Candidatus Ruthia magnifica str. Cm (Calyptogena magnifica): one gene and its partner. The protein of the gene in region 2 binds, or shares a complex with, the protein of the main gene of each other region. Links are inferred from orthologs where the notes say so. Each region holds a gene or a part of one and is shown on either strand. Other genes may lie near its edges.

What was found.
Region 1: the proteins of secY (region 2) and secA are in contact, whole or in part, in a crystal structure (PDB 3DIN), measured with the Thermotoga maritima proteins. The link is inferred for Candidatus Ruthia magnifica str. Cm (Calyptogena magnifica) from one-to-one orthologs. Residues at the interface, in WP_004081795.1 of Thermotoga maritima: Glu108, Gly109, Glu110, Glu111, Ala236, Glu237, Arg238, Arg239, Ile240, Thr241, Ile242, Gln243, Tyr244, Ala245, Arg246, Arg247, Val248, Thr249, Gly250, Arg251, Arg252, Val253, Tyr254, Gly256, Ala257, Ser258, Thr259, Tyr260, Leu261, Pro262; in WP_004082002.1 of Thermotoga maritima: Glu261, Ala262, Arg263, Lys300, Ala301, Arg302, Thr303, Ile304, Ile305, Leu323, Tyr324, Asp325, Pro326, Val329, Ser330, Tyr333, Ile336, Lys340, Phe345, Val349, Glu363, Phe364, Tyr374, Ser375, Gly376, Gly377, Glu393, Ile395, Thr482, Ser483.

What each region holds. Positions count from the first base shown.
Region 1 is NC_008610.1:2,964-18,038, reverse strand. What follows is about bases 1-3,227. They hold secA (preprotein translocase subunit SecA), read right to left. Parts: upstream 2,880-3,227; coding sequence 201-2,879; downstream 1-200. Other genes in these bases: RMAG_RS00070 (hypothetical protein), read left to right, coding at 2,932-3,227; RMAG_RS00080 (anhydro-N-acetylmuramic acid kinase), read right to left, coding at 1-208. In the rest of the region: more of RMAG_RS00070, read left to right, coding at 3,228-3,237; petA (ubiquinol-cytochrome c reductase iron-sulfur subunit), read left to right, coding at 3,342-3,938; RMAG_RS00060 (cytochrome b), read left to right, coding at 3,952-5,175; RMAG_RS00055 (cytochrome c1), read left to right, coding at 5,179-6,042; RMAG_RS00050 (glutathione S-transferase N-terminal domain-containing protein), read left to right, coding at 6,121-6,750; bioD (dethiobiotin synthase), read right to left, coding at 7,033-7,674; RMAG_RS00040 (dihydroorotate dehydrogenase), read left to right, coding at 7,714-8,652; leuS (leucine--tRNA ligase), read left to right, coding at 8,685-11,135; RMAG_RS00030 (phosphoribulokinase), read right to left, coding at 11,767-12,654; gyrB (DNA topoisomerase (ATP-hydrolyzing) subunit B), read right to left, coding at 12,685-15,075. UniProt on the Escherichia coli protein: Required for protein export, interacts with the SecYEG preprotein conducting channel.
Region 2 is NC_008610.1:191,354-203,248, reverse strand. What follows is about bases 228-3,094. They hold secY (preprotein translocase subunit SecY), read right to left. Parts: upstream 2,377-3,094; coding sequence 1,078-2,376; downstream 228-1,077. Other genes in these bases: rpmD (50S ribosomal protein L30), read right to left, coding at 2,828-3,094; rplO (50S ribosomal protein L15), read right to left, coding at 2,380-2,814; rpmJ (50S ribosomal protein L36), read right to left, coding at 951-1,064; rpsM (30S ribosomal protein S13), read right to left, coding at 442-795; rpsK (30S ribosomal protein S11), read right to left, coding at 228-426. Also shown: rpsD (30S ribosomal protein S4), read right to left, coding at 1-33; more of rpsK, read right to left, coding at 43-227; more of rpmD, read right to left, coding at 3,095-3,148; rpsE (30S ribosomal protein S5), read right to left, coding at 3,148-3,666; rplR (50S ribosomal protein L18), read right to left, coding at 3,710-4,057; rplF (50S ribosomal protein L6), read right to left, coding at 4,075-4,620; rpsH (30S ribosomal protein S8), read right to left, coding at 4,636-5,031; rpsN (30S ribosomal protein S14), read right to left, coding at 5,043-5,348; rplE (50S ribosomal protein L5), read right to left, coding at 5,354-5,893; rplX (50S ribosomal protein L24), read right to left, coding at 5,916-6,227; rplN (50S ribosomal protein L14), read right to left, coding at 6,227-6,595; rpsQ (30S ribosomal protein S17), read right to left, coding at 6,624-6,890; rpmC (50S ribosomal protein L29), read right to left, coding at 6,887-7,075; rplP (50S ribosomal protein L16), read right to left, coding at 7,075-7,485; rpsC (30S ribosomal protein S3), read right to left, coding at 7,498-8,196; rplV (50S ribosomal protein L22), read right to left, coding at 8,204-8,536; and 7 more genes. UniProt on the Escherichia coli protein: The central subunit of the protein translocation channel SecYEG. Consists of two halves formed by TMs 1-5 and 6-10.

The DNA of each region.
Region 1 (15,075 bases), 190 kb from region 2 along the record:
AAAAACAATTCGCCACTTGAATGTCAATATTAGCCAGATTTTCTAATAAAGTTTTTGAATTTTGGGTAAGTTCTAATAGGCTTTTCTTTAGCTTGTCAGAATAGGGTAAATAAGCTTGTGTTAGTACTTTCCTACCCATTCCATTGATAATAACTCCATCAACACCATCAAGACTAGTACCAGACATTAAGCCGATGTAGTTAGCCATGACATTTTTTATATTTTTTTCCTGAACCACAAGAACAAGGATCATTTCGCCCTACTTTTTTCTTTCTTTTTTGAAATTTATTTTGTTTCGCAATTTCTAATTCAGCGTCATTAACACCCAAGGTTTCAACTTCTTCATGCTGAACCTGCACACCTTCATTATTTTCCTGTTCAACATCTGATACATTGGTATTTTCATTAATAGTAACGCTTGATAGAGATTTAACAATTTCAATATTAATGGTGTCTAGCATCGAGGTAAACATAGCAAACGATTCGTGCTTATATTCTTGCGTTGGATTTTTTTGCACATAACCACGTAAATTAACACTTTTGCGTAAATAATCCATAGCTGCTAAATGCTCTTTCCAATAGTGATCAAGAGTCTGCAACATAACTGATTTTTCAAATTCACGCATAGGTTTAGTACCAACGATTTTTTCTTTATGGTCACAAATTGTACTGAGTCCTTGAATAATTCTTAATTGTAATTCATCAATATCAATACCCTCATCAAGCCATTGTTTTAATGGAAAATCAGCTGAATAGTCTAATTTTAGTGCATTATGTAAGCCTTCAACATCCCAATCCTCTTCCATCAATTCAGCTGAAATATAGTCTGCAAAAAACTGCTCAATGACTTTTACTCTAATACTAATAAAACGATCTTGAACATCGCTGACACTCATCAAATCATCACGTAATTGATAGATAACTTTTCTTTGATCACTGGCAACATCATCATATTCTAAAAGGTGTTTACGTGCATCGTAGTTCATACCTTCTACCTTTCTTTGGGCGTTTTCAATAGCTCGATTGACCATTTTATGCTCAATCGCCTCGCCTTTTTCCATGCCCAATTTTTGCATCATAGATGCCATTTTTTTGCTGGCAAAAATGCGCATTAAATTATCTTCTAATGACAAATAAAAACGCGTTGAACCAACATCTCCCTGACGGGCAGCACGACCACGTAATTGATTATCCACTCGACGTGACTCATTACGTTCTGTGCCCACAATATGTAAGCCACCTGCTTTAATAACGTCGTCATGCTGAATTTTCCAATCAACTTTTTGCTTATCAGTTGCCTCTTCAGACAATTTACCACCAAGTACAATATCCGTACCTCGACCTGCCATATTAGTCGCAATGGTCACTGCACCGATACTACCGGCATTAGCAATAATAATTGCCTCTCTCTCATGCTGTTTAGCATTTAAAACTTCGTGTTTGATATTGTTTTTTTCTAATAGGGTTGAAATTAATTCTGAATTTTCAATACTGCTAGTACCTACCAAAACTGGCTGTCCAATTTGCTGGCAATTGGCAACATCAAATGCAATAGCTTCAAATTTTTCTTGTGTTGTTAAATAAATTTTGTCTGATTTATCTGCACGTGCTGACGGTTTATTAGGTGGAACAACTAAGGTTTCCAGACCATAAATATCTTGAAATTCCACAGCTTCAGTATCGGCAGTACCTGTCATACCTGAAAGTGTTGTGTAAAGTCTAAAATAGTTTTGAAAAGTAATTGAGGCAAGCGTCTGGTTTTCCTTTTTAATGCTCACTCCTTCTTTAGCTTCAATAGCCTGATGTAGCCCTTCTGACCAACGACGACCTGGCATAGTCCTGCCAGTAAATTCGTCAACAATCACAACCTCGTCATCTTGCACAATATAGTCCACATCTTTTTGGAATAAAATATGCGCACGTAATGCTGAATTAATATGTTGCATTAGTAAAATATTGCTCGCATCATAAAGACTAACACCCTCTGGTAAGGCTTCAGCATCAATTAATAAGTGCTCAGCTTTACCATGACCATCATCAGTCAAAAACACTTGCTTGTGCTTTTCATCAACGGTATAATCACCCGCCACTTCAATGACTATTTCTTTGCCTTCTCCATTTTCTATTTGCTTTGTAAAATTAGGAATCATATGGTTAATAGTCTGATAAATTTGTGCATAATCATCCACTGGACCAGAAATAATCAAAGGCGTTCTAGCCTCATCAATTAAAATAGAATCCACCTCATCCACAATGGCAAAATTAAGTATACGTTGCACTTTTTGCTCAGAAGTAAATGCCATATTGTCACGAAGATAATCAAAACCCAACTCATTATTAGTTGCATAAGCAATGTCACACAGATAGGCTGATTGCTTGTCTTCATGTGCCATATTTGAGACAATAACACCCACACTCATGCCTAAAAAATCAAATACTTTGCCCATCCATTGTGCATCACGAGTTGCTAAGTAGTCATTCACAGTGACTATGTGTACGCCTTTACCGCTAAGCGCATTAAGATAGGCAGGTAGAGTTGCCACTAAAGTTTTACCTTCGCCTGTGCCCATCTCTGCGATATTACCATCATTAAGTACCATGCCACCAATGAGTTGCACATCATGGTGTCTAAGATCTAATACTCGTGTTGATGTCTCACGAATCACGGCAAACGCCTCAACAAGAATTGAATCTAGGGTCTCTTTATTGTTAATTCTATCTTTAAATTCTTGGGTTTTAGATTTGAGTTGTTCGTCACTAAGTGCTTGCATTTTTGACTCCAATTCAGTAATTTTATCAACAGTTTTGTACAATACCTTAATGAATCGATCGTTTCTAGAACCAATAATTTTTGATAAAACTTTATTTAAAATACTCATATAGGATATGTTTAAATTAATTTAAATAACCCATTTTCTCATAGATATACAAATGTGTCAGTATAAAGCCCTAACAAATCTTGCAAGTTTTATGCCTAGTGGCCAACTTGGGCAACTATTTGCCCAAGCAAAGACCTATAATCAAATCAACATTGAGTTGGCTAAGCTTTTACAAGATACATTAAAACCACTTGAATTATGTTTAATTAGGGATAACACAGCAACATTAATAACTCATAACCAAGCCATTGCCTTTAGAGCTCAAAAGCAATTAGTGACATTGCTAGAACTTTTGATACAAATACCAGCGCTTGTGTCTATAACACACGTAGAAATCAAAATTAATATCAACAAATAGCTCTCATAACAATTATCTATTATATAAAGCTGATATACATTATAATGATTTGGGTCTAAAATTAGATTTTATTTCGATTTTTCAAAATAAAGGATTGTAACCCTATGTCAAAACAAGAGATAGACTTAAAAAAAAGACGTTTTTTAACGGGCGCTACAAGCGTAATTGGTGCAGTAGGTGTTGGTTTTGTGTTGGTGCCATTTTTATCATCATGGATGCCTTCAGCAAGAGAAAAAGCTGCTGGCGCACCAGTTGATGTTGATATTAGTAAGTTGGATAATGGACAATTAGTTAGGGTTCTATGGCGAAAAAAGCCCGTTTGGATTTTTAAACGTGATAAAACAACCATTGAAAATTTAAGTACGTTGAATAGTATCTTAACCGACCCTGACAGTAATAAACTCTCTCAACAACCAGAATACGCTAAAAATATTTATCGCTCAATTAATCCTAATATTGCCGTTATTGTTGGTGTTTGTACCCATTTAGGCTGTTCGCCAACCTATCGACCTAAACTAGGCTCTGCCGATCTTGGTGGAGATACATGGAAAGGTGGTTTTTACTGTCCCTGCCATGGCTCTAAGTTTGACTTAGCAGGTAGAGTTTATGCTGGCGTTCCAGCACCAACAAATTTGGTTATTCCACCTTATTATTTTGTCGCAGATTCTCTCATTAGAATTGGCATTAACCCAAAAGCATAATCAGGAGAATAGGATGAATAACAATAAAAACTGGATTAATCAAAGATTCCCACTAACCAAAGTTTGGAACGAGCATTTAGCAGAATATTACACTCCTAGAAATTTTAATTTTTGGTATTTTTTTGGTTCATTGGCTATGTTAGTATTGGTCATGCAGATTGTAACAGGCATTTTTTTAACTATGCACTTTAAACCTGATGCAATACATGCCTTTGCTTCAGTTGAATACATTATGCGTGATGTTAACTGGGGTTGGCTCATTCGCTATCTACACTCAACAGGCGCCTCTGCTTTTTTTATTGTTATTTATTTGCACATGTATCGTGGTTTACTTTATGGCTCATACAAAGCCCCGCGTGAATTGATTTGGATTTTAGGTATGGTACTATATATTGCATTAATGGCAGAAGCCTTTATGGGCTACGTATTACCATGGGGACAAATGTCATATTGGGGCGCACAAGTGATTATCTCACTATTTGGCTCTGTGCCCGTATTTGGCCCAGACATTCTAACCTTTATCTTAGGTGACTATGCAGTTGGCGACCCTGTTTTAAATCGATTCTTTTCATTACACGTGATTACTTTACCGTTAATTTTAGTTATTTTGGTGTTTTTGCACATTGTGGCATTACACACAGTGGGCTCAAATAATCCAGACGGGATAGAAATCAAGAAAAATAAAAACAAAGATGGCATTCCTAAAGATGGCATTCCATTTCATCCATATTACAGTGTTAAAGATATTGTTGGCGTGATAGTATTTTTAATGATTTTCTCAGCTGTTGTATTTTTCGCCCCAGCAATGAATGGCTATTTTTTAGAAAATGCTAATTTTGTTGAAGCAAACCCACTTAAAACACCTAGTCATATTGCACCACTTTGGTACTTGACACCTTTTTACTCAGTATTAAGAGCCATTCCGCCTATGTTTAGTTCACAATTCCCAGGTGTTGTTGGCATGTTTTCAGCATTATTAATTTTAATTGCACTTCCGTGGTTGGATAAATCTAGCGTGAAATCAATCCGTTATCGCTCATGGCCTTATAAAGTCGCTCTAGGAATTTTTGTTATCAGTTTTGTCATACTTGGTTACTTAGGCATGCAGCCAGTAACACCAATTAATGCACTATTAGCAAGAATATTTACAGTCACTTATTTTGGATTCTTTATCTTAATGCCTTGGTTTACCTCCATTGGAAAAACAAAAATAGTGCCAACAAGAGTAACGGAGTAAATGATGAAAAAACAATTACATGTAATACTTATAATATCGATTATAACCTTCTATTTTAATGTCTTAGCATCAACTGAAGTTCATTTAGATCATGCTAATACTGACATAAATGATAAAAAATCGTTACAAAGAGGTGTAAAGTTATTTATGAATTACTGCTCTGGTTGTCATTCAATCCAATTTATGCGCTACAATCGTATTGGAAAGGACTTATTCTTAGATGATGTCATTGCTGCTTATGAGAAAGCAAAAATAGCTGTGTTAAATAATCAATCACTAAAACATGATGATTTTGTGGCTCTTTCAAGAGCACTTGATAGTGAAATTACTAGCCCCGACCAAGCTAAAAGTTTTTTAAAAAAAATTTCTAAAGAAGAAATTGAAGAAAACTTAATGAAAGCCACTGATAAAGAGGTTGAAAAAAATCTAATATTTACCAACGAAAAAGTGGGTTCACTAATTACTTCAGCCATGTCTATTTCTAATGCAAAACAATGGTTTGGCAGTAATCCAGACTTGTCTTTAGTGTCACGTTCAAAAGACGTAGATTGGATATATTCCTATTTACGTGGATTTTATAAAGACGATTCACGTGTGTTTGGTGTAAACAACCATATACTAGAAAACGCCTCCATGCCAGATGTTCTATGGCAATTGAAACAAAACAAATCTAGCAAAGAATTTGAACAAGATATCAGAGATATTAGCAATTTTCTAGACTATGTTGGTGAGCCAGCTAAACTAGTACGATTTGACCTTGGTATTAAAGTATTGGGCTTTTTGTTTATCTTGTTCATTTTCTCCTATTTAATGAAAAAAGAATATTGGAAAGATATTAAGTACGGCAAATGGCGTACTAAAAATTAATTTCTAATACAAGTAAAGTTCACTCTATAACAGCGTCTTAAAAAACACTGTTATTATTATTTTTTAATAATAATTATTATGTTAACAAAACCTAATCCATCTTCAACAACGCTTTATTCTTCACCACAAGATATACAGTCTCATGCAGTACGCTTCATCATGGCTGAAAAAAATATTGAAAGAGGGGTATTAAATTTAAAGCTTGAAGAAATTCCTGAAGAAATTCTAGAGCTTAATCCATATCAATCATTGCCTACTTTGTTTGATAGAGGTATTGTTTTATACGACCTTTCAGTGGTGATGGAATATCTTGATGAACGTTTTCCGTTCCCACCATTACTACCTGTGGACCCTATTGAAAAATCAGAGAAAAGATTGCTTATCTTTAGATTTACCAGAGCACCTGGTTGTTTGTTTGAATTGGTAAACAACATTGAATTAGGCATCAAAAAAGACGCCAACAAAGCACGTAAAATTCTAAAAAATAATCTAATTGAATTGGTGCCTTTATTTGCTTATAAAGCCTTCTTTAAGAGTGACAATATGACTATTGTTGATGCTTGTCTAGGCGCTTTATTATGGCGTTTAAAAAAACTTGATATTGTGCTAGGCACACCAGGAAAAGCCGTTACAAATTATGCAAATAGACTTTTTTCTAGAGAAAGCTTCAAAATAAGTCTAACCGATTGTGAAAGAGAATACAACTAAAAAACATGTCTGTATTGTGTTCTACTTAAAGCTTATCACGCAACTCCATCACCTATTTTTTACTGGTTGTGTTAAAGAAATTTTAACACAACCAGATTATTCTAAATATTACTAGAAACACAATCTATAACCTATAATAATTATAATCTTAGCTTTAAAGTAATATTTTCTAAAAAATAAGTTAACACTTTATGCCTATCAATGCGATTGCTATCATTTATACAGGTAAAAAATGACGAAGGTATATTTTTTTAAATTGAAACCAAACTTAAAACTGTTTGATTAAATCACTAATAGGATTTTTTTAACTTTTCTTTCAAATGACGCTAAATGATTTTGATTAAACACATTGATATCAATATCCGTATGTTGCTTGATTGCTTGTGCATTTTTCAAAAAATTAGGTTGAATCTGATTCAACACCAACATGCTTATACTAAGCCCGCAACTCTGCGCAGAGTTAATGCTAAGTAACGCTTGATTAACTGCACCTAACTCATCTTTAATCACTAGCACTACTGGCATATCAAGTGCTTGAATTAAATCACTGTTTAATGCTTGTCTCGCTATTGGAGAAAGTAATCCACCCGTCCCTTCAACAATAACAAATTCATCTGACATACAAGCATCAACTAAATCATCTAAAGTAAGTTTTAATCCCGAGTCTTGGCTTGCCATTTGCGCACTACTACACGATTCTAACTTATATCGGCACACCTTGTCAATTGGCTCATTAATATTACAAGCCTTGGATAATAACAAGGCATCCTTTGGAATTAGCCGCCCATTCTTATTTTCACAATCACTTTCAACTGGCTTTCTAGCACTAACCTTAAGAGTGTTTGACAATAATCTAATTAAATATTGGGCAACAAATGTTTTACCAACATTGGTACCACTACCACTAATGAATAATCCTTTCATGAATAATAATTTTAACAGCAAAAATGTATAATACCACCCATGCTAAATAACTTAAAAACCCTGTTCTGCGGACTTTCATTAAACTCACCCATTGTCCTTTTATCAGGCTGTGTTGGCTTTGGTGAAGAGTATACACGAATTGATGGATTTTCTAATACCGATGTAGGTGCTATATGTCTTAAAAGTACAACTCTAGAGCCAAGACTTGGCAATATCCCTCATAGAGTATGTGAAACGCCTAGTGGTATGATAAACGCTATTGGTTTGCAAAATCCAGGTACGGATGTGGTGATTAACGATATTATACCGAATTTAGATAAAACTGAAACACATTTTATTATTAATATTTCTGGTTCATCCATTGAGGAATATGGCGAAATTACTAAACGCTTTGATAACACAAATATTGACGCAATTGAAATTAACATCTCTTGTCCAAATGTTAGAGAAGGCGGCGTAACATTTGGTAATGACCCAGATATCTCTTATCGAGTTGTTGATATTTGTCGGAAAAATACCTCAAAGCCAATTATCACTAAATTATCACCCAACCAAACTGATATTGCTTTAAACGCTCAACGTTGTATTGATGCAGGTACTGATGCTTTAGCAGTGATTAACACACTTATGGGTATGAGTATTGATACTAAAACCAAAAAACCAATCATTGGTAATAATCAAGGTGGTTTATCTGGCCCTGCTATTAAACCAATCGCTCTGTTAAAAGTACATCAAGTTTATCAAGTTAGTAAACATTACAATGTGCCCATAATTGGTCAAGGTGGCATTACCACTGCTAACGATGCAATAGAATTTATCATCGCAGGTGCAGCAACTATTGGCATAGGTACAGCACTGTTTTATGATCCATTAGTGTGTCATAAAATCAATGATGGTATTAGTGAATATTTAAACGAAAATAACTTAAACAATATTGGTGATTTAGTTGGTATATTAGAGCTCAATTCATCCATATAAGTCTGTGATCCTAATATGAACAAAAATACCTTATGAACTCAGAATATAACGCTCAAAAAATTGAGGCGCAAGCGCAAAAATATTGGCAAGAAAATAAATCTTTTGAAGTTAGTGAAGACACTTCAAAGGAAAAATATTACTGCTTGAGTATGTTTCCATACCCATCTGGGAGCTTGCACATGGGTCATGTGCGTAATTATAGTATTGGCGATGTTATTTCTCGCTATCAAAAAATGCAAGGCAAAAATGTCATGCAACCGATTGGCTGGGATGGGTTTGGTCTACCGGCTGAAAATGCTGCATTAGAGAATAAAGTTTCTCCAGCCAAATGGACTTATGAAAATATAGATTATATGAGAGATCAGTTAAGTAAACTAGGTTTTGGCTATGATTGGTCACGAGAAATTGCTACTTGTCACCAAAAATATTATCGCTGGGAACAATGGTTATTCATTAAATTATTTGAAAAAGACTTGGTGTATAAGAAAAATGCTATTGTTAATTGGGACCCTGTTGATCAAACCGTATTAGCAAATGAACAAGTGATTGATGGGCGTGGATGGCGTTCTAATGCACTGATTGAGAAAAAAAAAATCTCACAATGGTTTATGCGTATCACAAATTATGCCGATGAATTAATTTATGGTTTAGATAAACTCGATGGTTGGCCAGATGCGGTTAAAACTATGCAAAAAAATTGGATTGGTAAATCTGTTGGCCTAGAGGTTGACTTTCCTAGACATAATGCCGATTCGATTAAAGTTTACACCACTCGTCCAGACACACTCATGGGTGTTACCTACCTAGTTATCTCTAGTGAACATCCTATTGCGCTTGAGGCTGGCAAAAATAATCCACAAGTTCAAGCTTTTATTGACGAATGCAAAACCATACAAATCACCAAAGAAACAATGAAAACCATAGATAAAAAAGGTATTGACTTAGGAGTAAAATGTATACATCCAATTACAAGCGATGATGTGCCTATTTGGATTGCTAATTTTGTTTTAATTGGCTACGGTACGGGTGCAGTTATGAGTGTTCCTGCACACGATAAAAGGGATTATGAATTTGCAAAAAAATATGGTATTGCCATAAAAAAAGTTATTAATGAAAATATAAGTATTGATAAAAATGCTATGACAGATAAAGGTGTATTGTTTAATTCAGGTGAATTTAACGGCTTGAATTTTGACCAAGCCTTTAACGAAATTGCTAAGACCTTAACAGATAAAAATTTAGGTAGGAAAAAAACAAACTACCGCCTACAGGACTGGGGTATATCACGTCAACGTTATTGGGGCTGTCCAATCCCCATTATTAACTGCCAAAATTGTGGAATAGTGGTAGTGCCTGAAGCTGACTTACCAGTTGTCTTACCTGAGGTAATGAGTTTTGATAGTGTTGGCTCGCTCATCAAAAAAATGCCAGAATTTTATCAAACTACTTGCCCAAAATGTGGCAAGATGGCACAACAAGAAACTGATACTTTAGATACTTTCTTTGAATCATCTTGGTATTTTGCCCGCTACACTTGCAAAGATAATAACGATAAAATGTTAGATAAGCGTGCTAATTATTGGCTAGCAAATGGTGGTGTAGATCAGTATATTGGTGGCATTGAGCACGCTATTTTACACTTACTATATGCTCGATTTTTTAATAAATTATTGCGTGATGAAGGTTTTATTAAAAATGACGAACCTTTTAAAAATTTACTCACCCAGGGGATGGTGCTCAAAGATGGTGCTAAAATGAGTAAATCCAAGGGTAATACTGTTGATCCTGCACAAATGATTGAAAAATATGGTGCTGATACAGTGCGCTTATTCATCTTATTTGCCGCACCACCAACCCAAAACCTAGAATGGAGTGATTCAGGCTTAGAAGGTGTACATCGATTTATTAATAAGGTTTACCGCTTGATTATGGATTTTATCCAAGATCATAAAAGTCATGCTATTGGTACTTTGAATAATTTTGACAAAGCTCAAAAGGACATACGCCTAAAAACCCATCAAACACTTAGTAAAATTACCGATAATATGAGCCGTAGATATTTATTTAATACCGTTATTGCCGCACTCATGAAACTGTGTAACACCTTATCAAAATTTAATGATACCAGCAAAACTTCTATGGCGATCCGTCAAGAATCTATCCACATTCTACTTAAAACTTTAAGTCCAATTGCACCTCATCTTTGCCATTATTTATGGAAAAAATTAGGCAATATAAAAGCAATTATCAATGAACCATGGCCAAATGTTGATAAATCAGCACTAGTTCAAGATAAAATGCAAATCATTGTTCAAGTCAATGGAAAATTACGTACTAAATTAATGTTCAGTACTGATGTAGATAATGCACAAATTGAAGCACAAACATTGGCAAATGAGAATATTACCAAATTTACTAAAGGTAAAATTATCGTTAAAGTGATTATCGTGCCTAATAAATTAGTTAATATTGTTGTTAAATAAGTCTTTATTGAATACATATAAAACAAGGACTTACTTTAAAAAGTAGAAGTGTTTTATGTTTAAATTCTCAGTTGTAAGAAAGTTCGTGACTAAGGTTTTAATATGGTTTTTCTTTCTGTAGAAAATTGTAATATTGAACAAGTTCTTTTTATCCACAACTATAAACATCATTGAATATTTATTCACTTATATTGACTGTTATAACGCTTATAATTCTGCTTTTAAGAGAAATAGTGTAGTAATAGAAAGAAAAATTCAATCTGACATAATATTAGCAAGAACAAAGCTAAATTTATAATCATAAATGGCGTTAAAAATGTGAAAAAATTATCACTAAAGTTCCAGAAAAACTTGAATCTGCGCACTCAAAATTTACTTAATTGTTGCACCTTGATAAATATAGATAGTTATGGATAATAAGCACTGAGTGTCTCTTTTATAAAAACCTAGCTATATTATATAGAACTTTTTTAAAGTATTGTGTGTCTAAGCAGATCTAAAAAATATAAGGAAAAATTAATTTATAATGAAGTTTGAAATAAATATTAACAGTAAGATATTTTTCTAAAAGTATCACTAAAATTTAGTTTCAAATGGATTCATGTTGTTTGTATCTGCTTAAAAGAAAAATTTACTTATTTTTAATCATTTTTTTGATAATCGGATAAAGAATAATTTCCATTGCTATGCTCATTTTTCCACCTGGAACAACGATAGTATTGCGTCTGGACATAAATGAGTTGTTAATCATACTACATAAGTATACAAAATCAACTGGTGTTTTGTTTAAATCATTAAAGCGAATCACCACAAAACTTTCATCTGGTGTTGGAATGTCTCTAGCAATAAAAGGATTGGACGTATCTACCGTTGCAACACGTTGAAAATTAATATCTGTCTGAGAGAATTGTGGTGTTATATAGTTAATATAGTCTGGCATTCTACGTAAAATGGTATCAACTATTTCTTCTTCTGAATAGCCCCTTTCTGCATTATCACGATGAATTTTCTGAATCCATTCAAGATTCACACTGGGAACAACGCCAATTTTTAAGTCACCATGTTGTGCCATATCTATATCATCTGTAACTACTGCACCATGTAAACCTTCATAAAATAATAAATCCGTAGTATCATCTACTTTTTTCCAGGGGGTAAACTCTCCAGGGCTTAAATAGGTACTTAAACGTTGGTTGTATTCGACAGCTTCTTCTTCAGAGTGTAAATAATAACGACGGTCACATTTACCTGTTTTTCCATAATCTTTGAAAGTTTGTTCTATTTTTTCAAATAAATTAGCATCTGGACCAAAATGAGAAAAGAAATTATTACCTAAATCTTCTTGTTTTTTAACATTTTCCTTCATTGAGGTTCGATCATATTTGTGAAAACTATCCCCCTCTAGAATCAAAGGATTGATACTTTCTTTTCTAAAAATATGCTCAAAGGCACGTTTAATAAAGGTTGTTCCAGCACCTGATGAGCCTATTACTACAATAACTGGGTGTTTTTTTGACATATTTGTCTCCTTATTTGTATTTTATTTTTTTTAAAAATATAAGTTATCAACTAACAAGGCATTGTTCTCAATAAAGTTTCTTCTAGGTTCGACTTTATCACCCATTAGGGTTGAGAAAACTTCATTAGCAACAATAGAATCTTCAATTTTAACTTTAAGTAGGGTTCTTTGTTCAGGATCCATGGTAGTTTCCCAAAGTTGTTCAGGATTCATTTCACCTAAACCTTTGTATCTTTGGAAACTTTGACCTTTTTTAGCATCTTTAATCAAAAAATCAACTACATGACTAAAACGATCAACTTTGACTTGTTTATTTTTCTTTTCAATATAAGATTCTTGAGTAATCATACTTTCAATTTTTTTAGAAAAATCTTTAATGGCCTGATAATCAAGAGAACTGAAGAATGCTGCATTTAGTGTTTTATGTTCAGTATTAACTCCATACACGCATAATGTATGCTCAACTTCATTAGAAATAGCATTAAAAGTAACTATATGTTTTTGTGCTGGCGTTATATCTTTGTTTAATTTTTCAGTTAAATTTGCACACCAAGTGTTCATATTTTTTTGATTGGTTAAATCATCAATAGGTGTTGAACTTGCAATTACTTTGAGTAGAGCTAAATTATAACGTTTATACAATTTATCAATAATGGTATTTATTTTGTAATATTCTTTTACTAAAGATTCTAATGCCATGCCTGAAATAGCAGGCGTTTCTTTTGATAAAAAGAAATATGCATCATTAATTGCTTCTTGTAATAAATAATCATTTAATTCTTGATTATCCTTTAAATAGCATTCTTGCTTACCTTTTTTGATTTTGTATAAAGGTGGTTGTGCAATATACAAATATCCATTTTCAATTAATTCTGGTAAATAACGATAGAAAAAGGTTAATAATAGAGTGCGAATATGTGCACCATCTACATCCGCATCTGTCATAATTACAATTTTATGATAACGCAACTTAGTAATATCGTACTCTTCTTTTCCGATACCACAACCTAGTGCAGTAATTAAAGTGCCCACTTCTATTGAAGATAATATTTTTTCAAAGCGAACTTTCTCAACATTTAATATTTTTCCCTTTAAAGGTAAAATAGCTTGTGTATGCCGATCACGGCCTTGTTTAGCAGAGCCACCTGCAGAATCACCCTCAACTAAAAAAATTTCACTTTTAGTAGGATCTTTTGTTTGGCAATCGCTTAATTTTCCAGGTAAATCAGCGATATTGAGCATACCTTTACGACGGATTATTTCTCTTGCTTTTCGAGCTGCATTACGCGCATGTGAAGCGTCTAAAATTTTTCTAATAATAATTTTTGCTTCTATTGGATTTTCTAATAAATAGTCACTTAATTTTTCATTCAGTGCTGATTCAACAGGTGCTCTAACTTCACTTGATACTAATTTATCTTTGGTTTGTGATGAAAATTTTGGATTAGGTATTTTAATACTAATAATCGCTGTTAAGCCTTCACGAGTATCTTCACCTGTAATTGAAATTTTTTCTTTTTTAGCAATGCTGGAATTATTAATATAATTATTAAATGTTCTGGTTAATGCACCTCTAAAACCAGCCAAGTGACCACCCCCATATTTTTGTGGAATGTTGTTTGTAAAACAATAAATATTTTCTTGATAAGAATCAGACCATTGTAATGCTACATTAATTTCAATATCATCACGTTGTGCATTGATTGTAATAATATTATTAAAAATTGGATTTTTTGCTTTGTTAAGATATCTTACAAATTCTTTAATACCACCTTTATATTTAAAAAAATCTTTCTTTCCTGTTGATAATTCTTTAACTTGAATATGAACACCTAAGTTTAAGAAAGATAATTCACGAATACGATTTACTAAAATATCATATTTAAATTCAGTAATTGAAAAAATATCAACATTGGGTTTAAAGTGAATGGTTGTACCTGTTTTGTCTGATTTTCCAATTACTTTTATAGGTTCATTAGGTACACCAATATTATAATGTTGAAAATAAATTTTACCATTACGGTACACAGTTAATTCAACCCATTCACTCAGTGCATTAACAACAGATATACCCACGCCATGTAATCCACCTGATATTTTATAAGAGTTGTCATCAAATTTACCTCCTGCATGGAGCATAGTCATAATTACTTCTGCTGCAGATATTCCCTCTTTAGGATGAATATCAACAGGAATACCACGACCATTATCGTTAACAGAAATTGATAGATCTTCGTGAAGAGTAATATTAATTTTTGAACAAAATCCAGCTAAAGCTTCATCAATAGCATTATCAACAACTTCAAATATCATGTGATGCAATCCAGTACCATCATCTGTATCACCAATGTACATGCCAGGACGTTTTCGAACTGCATCCAATCCTTTTAAAATTTTAATACTAGAAGCTTGATATTCTTG
Region 2 (11,895 bases):
TAATTTACAAGTAGGTCCAGTATATCTAGCCATAATTTATCCTTATACTCTACGTTTCTTAGAAGGACGACAACCATTGTGAGGAATTGGTGTCACATCTGTGATTGATTGAATTTTTAAACCCTGTGCATTAAGACCACGAATTGCTGAGTCCCTGCCAGGACCTGGACCCTTAACACGAACTTCTAAGTTTTTCATACCAAAAGCCAGTGCCTTCTCACCACAACTACCTGCAGTTACTTGTGCAGCAAATGGTGTAGACTTTCTTGAGCCTCTAAAACCAGAACCACCTGAGGCAGACCAACAAATTGCATTACCATGACGATCTGTAATCATCACAATGGTATTATTAAACGTTGCATGAATGTGCGCAATACCATCAATAATTACTTTTTTAGACTTCTTTCTTGTGGGTGTTTTAGCCATAATATCTACCTATGATTATTTAATTAAACGACGAGGGCCCTTACGAGTTCTTGCGTTTGTTTTTGTTCTTTGACCACGTAATGGCAGTGATTTTCTATGACGAACACCACGATAACAACCTAAATCTTTAAGACGTTTAATATCCATAGAAACTTGACGACGAAGATCACCTTCAACTTCATACTTAGCAACTTCTGCACGAATTAATTCCAACTGATCTTCAGCAATATCAACAACTTTGGTAGCTGGATCTAATTTAAGGATCTTGCAAGTCGCTTTTGCTCTGGTATCACCAATACCAAAAATTGACTGCAAGCCAATCACAATATGTTTATGTGTCGGGATGTTTATTCCTGCTATTCTAGCCATTTATCTTATACCTCTAACGTGTGTTTGTTTCGTAGACTTTATTTCCTTATATTCTTTTACTATCATTACGTATCGTAAGCTTTCATTTTAATAAAAAGCATACAATTTAAAAAACCCATGATTTTACACTTACAACTTTTCAATGTCAATCCTAATTAACCTTGTCTTTGCTTATGACGAGGTTCTTTACAAATAACACGAACTACACCATGACGTTTAATAATTTTACAATTGTTACAAATTTTCTTAACTGATGCTCTTACTTTCATAATAATGACCTTTTTAGTTTAAACCTGTCTTCTTCATTAATGACTCATACTGATTAGACATTAAGTGAGATTGAGCTTGTGCAATAAAATCCATCACCACCACAACAATGATTAACAAACTTGTGCCACCAAAGTAAAATGGTACATTCCAATATAAAATTAAAAACTCTGGCAACAAACAAACAGCAGTAATATAAATCGCACCAGATGCCGTTAACCTAGACATAACTAAATCAATGTAATCTGCCGAGTGTTTGCCTGGTCGAATACCTGGAATAAAACCACCTGACTTGCGTAAATTATCAGCCGTGTCTTTTGAATCAAATGTTAATGCTGTATAGAAGAAGGTAAAAAATACAATGGCCAACCCATAAAATAACACATATAAGGGTTGTCCTGGAGAAATACTAGCAGTTAGATCTGCCAACCAATCCATGCCTTCACTTTGCGAAAACCAACCTCCCAAAGTTGCTGGAAATAAAATAATTGATGAGGCAAAAATTGGTGGAATAACACCTGCCATATTAATTTTTAACGGCAAATATGAACTTTGCCCACTAACCATTTTACGACCTTGTTGACGCTTGGCATAATTAACCGTAATACGGCGTTGTCCTCGCTCCATAAAGACCACAAAGGCTGTAACCAGTAATGTCATGATCAATAGAATTACCACCAAAATAATAGTTAACTCGCCTGTGGCTACTAATGATAAAGTTGAGCCTAATGCCGAAGGCAAACCTGAAACAATACCAGCAAAAATAATCATTGAAATACCATTACCAATGCCTTTTTCTGTGATTTGTTCACCCAGCCACATTAAAAATAAAGTACCCGTAGTTAATGTCACTACAGTCACCATATTAAAAGTAAAGTCACCTTGAGTAACCAAAGCAATACCACCAGAACTTTGTGATTGCAAAGCAATAGAGATACCATAAGATTGAAATATTGCTAATACCACTGTACCTATGCGTGTGTATTGTGTAATTTTACGTTTACCTGTTTCGCCCTCTTTCTTCAGTTGCTCTAACTTTGGCACAATAGAAGTCATCAACTGAATAATAATTGACGCTGAAATATAAGGCATAATGCCTAAAGTAAAAATAGACAATCTTTCTAGCGCGCCACCTGAAAACATATTAAACATATCCAAAATCGTACCTTGCTGATCTTGTACAAGTGAAGCAAGTGCTGCACTAGAGATAAATGGAATGGTAATATGTGTGCCTAACCTAAAAACAATTAACGCACCCAGTAAAAAAAGGATACGCTTTGATAAATCTTGAGAGAGACCTAAGGATTGCTTCATAACCTACTCGTTCACTAAGCCTTTAACGGCTTCAATCGCCAACTTTGCGCCTTTAGTTGTTTTGATGCCAGTCAATGTAACTGTTTTGATAATTTCACCAGAAAGTATGACTTTAACACGTTTAATATTTTTAGTGATTAAATTGTGTGCTTTTAAAGCATCAATAGTAATGTCAGTCTCAGTCAGCCTATCAATTTCAGATAATGTTACTTGTGACGTAACAATGGATACTCTTGATGAGAATCCAACCTTTGGAAGACGACGTTGCAAAGGCATTTGACCACCTTCAAAACCAACCTTTCTAAAACCACCAGAGCGTGCTTTTTGACCTTTATGACCACGACCACAAGTTTTACCAAAGCCACTGCCAATACCACGACCCACACGTTTTCTTGATTGTTTCTCGCCTTGAATGGGCGACAAAGTATTTAATTGCATAACGTTCATTTTCTTAATCCTCTACTTTTAGTAAGTAAGCCACTTTATTAATCATACCTCTAATTTCAGGCGTATCTTTAAGCTCTTTTATATGGTTAATGCGCTTTAAACCAAGTCCTACAATGGTTGCACGATGAGATGGTAAGCGACCATGAAAACTTTTAACTAGGGTAATATTAACTGTGTTGCGTTTACTAGATGTTTGTGTCTTTTTAATTACTGTTGCATTCTTAACTACTACTTCTTTTTTAAATGCTGCCTTAACTGGTGCTTTTTTGATAGTCGGTTTTTTAGTTACTATTACTTTCTTAACTATTTTATTTTCTTCAACCATTATCCTTTCCTAGTAATTTGATCAACAGTCTTGCCACGCTTAGCAGCAACTAATTGTGGAGATGACATAGAAGTCAACCCTTCAACCGTTGCACGCACCACACTAATTGGATTACGAGTACCGTTACATTTTGCCAAAATATTATGTACACCCACTGCCTCCAATACACTACGCATTGGACCGCCAGCAATAACACCCGTACCTTCTGAGGCTGGCTGCATATAAACTTTAGCCGCACCAACGCTTGAGACAATTGGATAATGAAGCGTACCGTTTACCAGTGAAACAGACTTCATTCTTTTGCGCGCTTTATCCATTGCTTTTTGAATAGCGACAGGCACTTCACGCGCTTTTCCTGTGCCATAGCCAACTTTACCGTTACCATCACCAACAACAACAAGCGCTGAAAAACCAAAGATACGGCCACCTTTTACTACTTTTACAACACGACGAATATTAACCAATTTTTCAATATAATCCTTATCATCGTTGTTGTTATTTTTCTTATATTCAGCCATTATTTACGCCTTTTAAATTTTTTTAATTAATCTTATTGATAACTTAGAAGTCTAAACCACCTTCTCTCGCCGCGTCAGCCAACGCTTTAACACGACCATGATATTTAAATCCAGAACGGTCAAAAGCTACCTTTATTACTTTTACACTAGTGGCAGCTTTAGCAATTTCTTTGCCAACTTTAGTTGCTGCATCTACATTACCACCATTTTTAAGTTTAGCTGTCAATGTTGAAGCTGAGGCCAAAACTTTAGTACCACAAGGACTAATAATCTGAGCATAAATATGCTGTGCAGTTTTGTGAACACACAAGCGCTTAGTACTTCCTTGTGCGTGTTTAGCTCTAAATTTGGTCGCTCTTCTTAAACGAGCTTGTTTTTTAGAAAGTTTCATATTAATACCTTGGTCAATTATTTCTTTTTAGCTTCTTTACGAACAACCTGCTCATCAATGTAGCAAACGCCCTTACCTTTATAGGGCTCTGGCGGATGATAAGCTCTAATTTCAGCAGCTACTTGACCTACTTTTTGCTTATCCATACCTTTGATAATAATTTCAGTTTGAGAGGGTGCTTCAACGGTAATACCTTCTGGAAGTTTGTAATTAATTGGGTGTGAAAAGCCCAACGTAAGATTCAGCACCCTCTCCATCACTTTGGCGCGATAACCAACACCAATTAGGGTTAACTTCTTTTCCCAACCTTCTGTTACGCCTTGAATAAGATTTGCAGTATTAGCCCTTGCTGTGCCAGCTTGAGCCCAAGCTTTCTTTTGCTCTTTCTTTTCAGTAATAGTTATATCAAAGCTAAGTTTATTATTAGTATTTGTAATTACAATACAAGGATGAATACTCATATTCAACTGACCAAACCTACCCTTGACAGACATTAAATTACTAGTAATAGTAACTTCAACACCAGTTGGTATGGTAATAGGTGATTTTGCAACTCTAGACATTCTAACTCTCCAATATTAATAAACGCTGCATAAAACTTCGCCACCTATATTTTGCTCATATGCTGTTTGTCCAGTCATCACACCTTTAGGCGTAGAAACAATAACAATACCTAAGCCATTCATAACACTTGGCATTTGTGAACTGCTCACATAAACTCTTAAACTTGGCTTTGATATACGCTTTAATTTTTCAATGACTGACTTATTGTCATAATATTTTAATTTGATGTTTAATGTTTTACTAGCAGCAATGCCATCAACACTAAAAGATTTAATATAGCCTTCTTCTTGCATCACACTTGCAATGGCAGATTTTAAATTTGACGCTGGAACGTTAACTTCTTTCTTCTCAACCATTTGTGCGTTGCGAATGCGCGTTAACATATCAGCAATAGGATCGGACATACTCATATTATTTCCCCTTACCAGCTTGCTTTAGATAGACCTGGAGCTTCACCATTCATAGTACGCTCTCTAAGTTTAGTTCTAGCAAGGCCAAACTTACGGTAAAAACCATGTGGACGACCTGTCAAAGCGCAACGATTACGCTGACGTGTTGGTGAAGCATCACGTGGCAGAGCCTGTAACTTAATGGTTGCTTGAAAACGTTCTTCATCAGATACGTTAATACTCTTAATAATTTTTTTAAGCTCAAGACGTTTTACTTTGTATTTTTCAACCAGTTTTGTACGCTTGATGTCTCTATTTATCATAGACTTTTTAGCCATTTTTCTTATCCTTTAAATGGGAATTTAAACATTACCAATAATTTCTTAGCCTCTTCATCACTTTTTGCAGTGGTGGTAATAGCAATATCCATCCCAAGTATTCTTGTTACTTTTTCAAAATCAATTTCAGCAAACGTAATTTGTTCAGTAATACCCATGTTATAATTGCCGCGACCGTCAAATGCAGTGGCCTTAAAACCACGAAAATCTCGAATACGAGGAATGGCAATATTAATCAACCGATCAAGAAATTCATACATTCTTTCTTTACGTAAAGTGACCTTACAACCAATTGGATTTCCTTCTCTTAGCTTAAAACTTGCCACCGATTTACGTGCATTACAAATTAATGGCTTTTGACCAGAAATAAGGCTCATTTCTTTCAATGCACTTTGCAGTACTTTTTTATCACCCAATGCACTACCCAATCCCATATTGATTGTAATTTTTTCAATTTTAGGCACTTGCATAGGATTAGACATATCTAGTTCTTTTTGCAAAGCTGGTAAAATTTCATTTTTGTATTGTTCTTGTAATCTAGACACGCTTATATTTCCTTATACTTAATCAAACGATTACTTCATTATTTGATTTAAAAAATCTTTCCTTAATGCCGTCTTTATTAGTTCGGATGCCCACTCTATCAGCTTTTTTAGTTGCTGAATTATAAATAGCAACATTAGAAACCGCTAGAGGAACTTCTATCTCTGTAATACCACCCGTAACACCTGCATTTGGGTTAGATCTTACATGTTTTTTTGCAAGATTTAAGCCCTCAACTAACACCTTAGAATCTAACACCTTGATTACTGCACCTGTAGAGTCTTTATTTTTGCCAGTAATAATAATAACTTCATCGTTTAATTTAATCTTTTTCATCATAAAACCTCTGGTGCAAGTGAGACAATTTTCATAAATTGTGCACTGCGTAATTCACGAGTCACTGGACCAAAAATACGAGTACCGATTGGCTCAAGTTTTGTATTTAGAAGTACAATTGCATTATTATCGAAACGAATACAAGACCCATCACTACGGCGAACACCATGAGCAGTACGTACAACAACTGCATCATACACATCGCCTTTTTTAACTTTACCACGCGATGCGGCTTCTTTAATACTGACCTTAATGACATCACCGATATTAGCATAACGACGCTTAGAACCGCCCAGTACTTTAATACACATCGCTTTAACACCACCACTATTATCTGCGACCTTAAGTTTTGTTTGCATTTGAATCATGATCTACTCTCTTTAAATAAATTTAATATTAATCAACAAAAACTGATTTTTCAACCACTTCCAGTAATGCCCAATGTTTAGTTTTTGAAAATGGTTTTGCTTCAACCACTCGAACTAAATCGCCAAGTGCACATTTATTTTTTTCATCATGCGCATGAACTTTGGTGCTGCGTTTAATGTATTTTTTGTAAATAGGATGTCTTACTTTGCGTTCAATTAAAACAGCAATGGTCTTGTTACGATTGTTACTCACAACCGTGCCTGTTAATACACGTTCTACTTTTTTTTCACTCATACTTGTTTCTGCCTAATAATGGTTTTAACTTGTGCAATAGATCTTTTAGTTTTTCCCAACTTTGAAGCATCATCCAATTGTGCACTTTTATGTTGCATACGCAACTCAAAATGCTTCTTTAGAAGTTTAATCAAGGTTTCATTAAGTGTTGAAACGTCTTGATTTCTTAACTCTTTAACATTCATTACATTACCGTCCGTTTAATTATTGTTGTTTTGACTGGCAACTTTGCTGCCGCTAACGCAAACGCCTCTCTAATAATTATTTCATCAACACCTTGCATTTCAAATAACATCTGACCAGGTTTGATTTGTGCAACCCAATATTCAACACTACCTTTACCTTTACCCATTCTAACTTCTAATGGTTTTTTAGTAATAGGCTTGTCTGGAAATACACGAATCCAAATTTTTCCTTGACGCTTAACATGGCGCGTCATTGCACGACGTGCAGATTCAATTTGTCTAGCAGTCATGCGACATCTGCTCACAGCCTGAAGTCCGATTTCACCAAAACTAACCTTATAACCCGTTGCAAGACCACGATTACGGCCTTTCATCATTTTCCTAAATTTTGTTCTCTTAGGTTGTAACATTTATCAAATCCTTCACTTTATTTTTTGGGCAATCTGATTCGTTGCACCACGACGAGCAACCTCATCTAGTGTACCTTTTTTGTGATTTAAAATCTCACCTTTAAAAATCCAAACCTTAATACCAATAACACCGTACTGTGTGTTTGCACCATAAGAAGAGTAATCAACATCAGCCCTAAAAGTATGTAATGGAACTCGGCCTTCACGATACCACTCAGAACGTGCAATTTCTGCACCATTTAAACGTCCATTGACCATTACTTTAATACCTTTAGCACCTAAACGAGTTGTATTGCCTAACACACGCTTAACAGCACGACGATACATCACACGTTTTTCTAATTGTTGAGCAATATTTTCAGCTACCAAACGCGCATCAAGTTCAGGTTTTTTAATTTCTTCAATGTTAATATGAACAGGGATGCCCATCATTTTTGAAACAATTGATTTTAACTGTTCAATATCAGCACCTTTCTTACCAATAATAATACCTGGACGTGCCGTGTGAATAGTAATCTTAGCATTATTTGCCAAGCGTTCAATCTGAATACGACTAACAGAAGCGTTCGTTAATTTATCGAATAGATAATCTCTAACCTTAATATCAGATAATAAATACTTAGAATAATCTTGACTATTGGCATACCATTTAGAATCCCAATCTTTGACAATACCTAATCTAATACCTTTTGGATTTACTTTTTGACCCATATTAAACCTACTTGCTTACGCCAACTGTAATATGACTTGTTCTTTTTAAAATTCTATTCGCTTTACCTTTTGCTCTTGGACGAATTCTTTTCATGGTTGAACCTTCGTCAATACAAATACTGGCAACGAATAATTCATCAATATCTAGTCCATCGTTGTGCTCAGCATTAGAAATAGCTGAGTTCAACACTTTTTTAATTAAAACTGCTGCCTTTTTATTACTAAATGATAAAATATTTAAGGCTTCGTCTACCGATTTAAGACGAATCTGATTCGCCACCAACCTTACCTTAAAAGCGGATGTTTTTGCATATTTATGTATTGCTTTAACTTCTTTCATTGTCATCTACCTATTTAAACTTTGCGATCACCAGAGTGGCCTTTGAAAGTTCTAGTAATAGCAAATTCACCCAATTTATGACCAATCATATTTTCATTGATAGACACAGGAACATGCACTCTACCATTATGAACTGCAATCGTAAGACCAATCATTTCAGGTACAACAACACTACGACGCGACCATGTTTTAATTGGTTTTCTATCATTTTTTTCTTGAGCTACTAATACTTTTTTGATTAAGTGCTCGTCTATAAATGGTCCTTTTCTTAATGATCTAGCCATAATTAACCCTTATTCCTATGACGCAAAATGAGCTTATCTGTGCGTTTATTACTACGTGTTTTATAACCCTTGGTTGGTGTACCCCAAGGAGAAACTGGGTGTCTGCCACCACTGGTTTTACCTTCACCACCACCATGTGGATGGTCAACTGGGTTCATAACAACACCACGAACAGTTGGACGAACACCTCGCCAACGAGTGGCACCTGCTTTACCTAATTTTTTTAAACTATGTTCAGATCTAGAAACTTCACCAATCGTTGCACGACAATCTGCTAAAACCTTGCGCACCTCACCAGAGCGAAGTCTTAAAGTAACATAGTTGCCTTCTTTAGCAATCAATTGTGCAAAGGCACCAGCACTACGAGCAATTTGCGCGCCTTTCATAGGTTTTAATTCAATACAATGAACTACACCACCCAATGGAATATTGCTTAATGGCATTACATTGCCTGCTTGAATAGCAACAGAATTACCTGACACAATAGTATAACCAACACTCAGCCCATGAGGTGCAATAATATAACGACGCTCACCATCAGTATATAAAACTAAGGCAATATTAGCGCTACGGTTTGGATCATATTCTAAACGTTCAACACGTGCAGTAATATCGTCTTTATTTCGCTTAAAGTCAATAATACGATAACGACGCTTATGTCCACCACCCTTATGACGTGTGGTAATACGACCTACGTTATTACGACCGCTAATTCTATTTTTGCTTTGTGTTAATGGCGCATAAGACGCGCCCTTATGTAACTCTTTATCTACAATACTAACAACAAACCTTCTGCCTGGTGAGGTTGGTTTTCTTTTAATTACTTGCGCCATAATAATCTCTTTAAGTTCTGCTCACATCAATCATTTGGCCTTCAGACACTTTTACCATTGCCTTCTTCCAATTTGGACGTGATCCAATCCTGCCTTTAAATATTTTTTTCTTACCTTTAACAATTGAGGTTGTCACATTCTCAACATTAACGCTAAACAACATTTCAACTGCAGCTTTAATTTCTCTTTTAGAACAATCAACACGAACTTTAAATGCATATTGATTATGTGCTGATAGCATGGTCGTTTTTTCAGAAACGATTGGTGCCAATAAGATTTTTAATATTTTTTCTTGATTCATAACATTGCCTCAATTTTCTTCAATGCTATTTCAGTTACCACAACATTATCATAACCAATCAAGCTAACTGGATCAATACTTTGTATATCACAAACACCAACATGATATAAATTACGAGAAGATAAATATAAATTCTCATCTAGCTCATCAGTCATTAGTAAAACATCTTTAACATTAAGTGCCTTGAGTAATGCGGTGATATTTTTAGTTTTAATCTCTTTAATGTTAAATTCTGACACCACTTTTAAACGTTCAGAGCGAGCAAGTTCAGAAAAAATAACACTAATTGCACCCTTATACATTTTTTTATTAACCTTTTGCGCATAACCTCTTGGTGCAGCTGAAAATGTCACGCCACCTGAACGCCAAATAGGGCCACGAGTAGTACCAGCACGAGCACGACCTGTACCTTTTTGCGCCCAAGGTCTCTTACTACCGCCACTAACAGTAGAACGATTTTTTTGTGCTTTGGAACCTTGACGACCGCCAGACATGTAAGCCGTAGTCACTTGGTGAACCAGTGCTTGATTAAAACCTCTTGCAAAAACAGTATCAGCCACCTCAATGGTACTTGACTTATTTGTACTTATATTTAATACTTTAAATTTCATCTTAAGCCCTTACGCTTGTTCAGTTTAAAACAACTTCATTAGTTGCCTGATTTTGAATATTTTTACTAACTTCTTGATTAATTTTATTTTTCTTAGATGATAAAGAAATTTTAACAAAGCCTTTAGTTGCACCAGGAATTGAACCTTTAACAAAAATGATATTTCTTTCACTGTCCACTTTAACAATCTTTAAGCACTCTTGAGTTACTTGCTCATTACCCATATGACCAGCCATTTTCTTACCTTTAAATACACGGCCCGGTTCTTGACATTGTCCTGTAGAACCAATAGCACGGTGAGAAATTGAGTTGCCATGAGTGGCATCTTGCATTTGGAAATTATGGCGTTTTACACCACCTTGAAACCCTTTTCCTTTAGATCTACCAACAACATTAACATAGTGACCAGCGCTAAATAATGAAATATCAACACTTGTTGCATCGGTTATTTCATCAGCCTCTACTCTAAATTCCCAAAGTCCCAAACCAATTTCTTGAGAGGTTTTAGCGTAATGACCTTTAATTGCAGCAGGTACGCGATGCACTTTAGCTTCGCCTTTTTTATTTACTTTCACTCCTGTTGTTACTTGGATAGCACTATAGCCATTTGTATCAACCGTTTTTGTTTGAACAATACGATTAAGTTCAATTTTAATTACACTCACTGGCGTGATAGAACCGTCATCGCTTATCAAGCGCGTCATTCCTATTTTTTGTCCTACTAAACCCATTGCCATGATCTTATTCCTAAATTATTTACTTACTTTTGTGTTTAATTAAGCTTAATTGCAACATCAACACCAGCTGCTAAATCTAGCTTCATGAGTGCATCTACTGTTTTATCTGTTGGACTAATAACATCCATTAATCTAACGTAAGTTCTTAATTCGTATTGATCTCTTGCCTTCTTATTAACGTGAGGAGAGGTCAATACAGTGAAACGCTCCTTCTTAGTAGGTAGAGGAATTGGACCTCTAACACTGGCACCTGTGCGCTTAGCTGTTTCCACAATTTCAAGCGCTGACTTGTCGATTAAACGATGATCAAACGCTTTTAATTTAATTCTAATATTTTGATTGCTCATGTGCCTTTATATCCTGTCTATTTACGTTGCAAATTTCTAAAACGAAAAACGAAAGATTATACAATAAACCTTACGCCTTAATTAACTAATTTAATCCGTTACCTTAGAAACCACACCCGCACCCACTGTGCGACCGCCTTCTCTAATAGCAAACCTTAAACCATCTTCCATAGCAATTGGTGATAATAACTCTACTTGCATTTTCACGTTATCACCTGGCATAACCATCTCTACACCATCAGGTAGC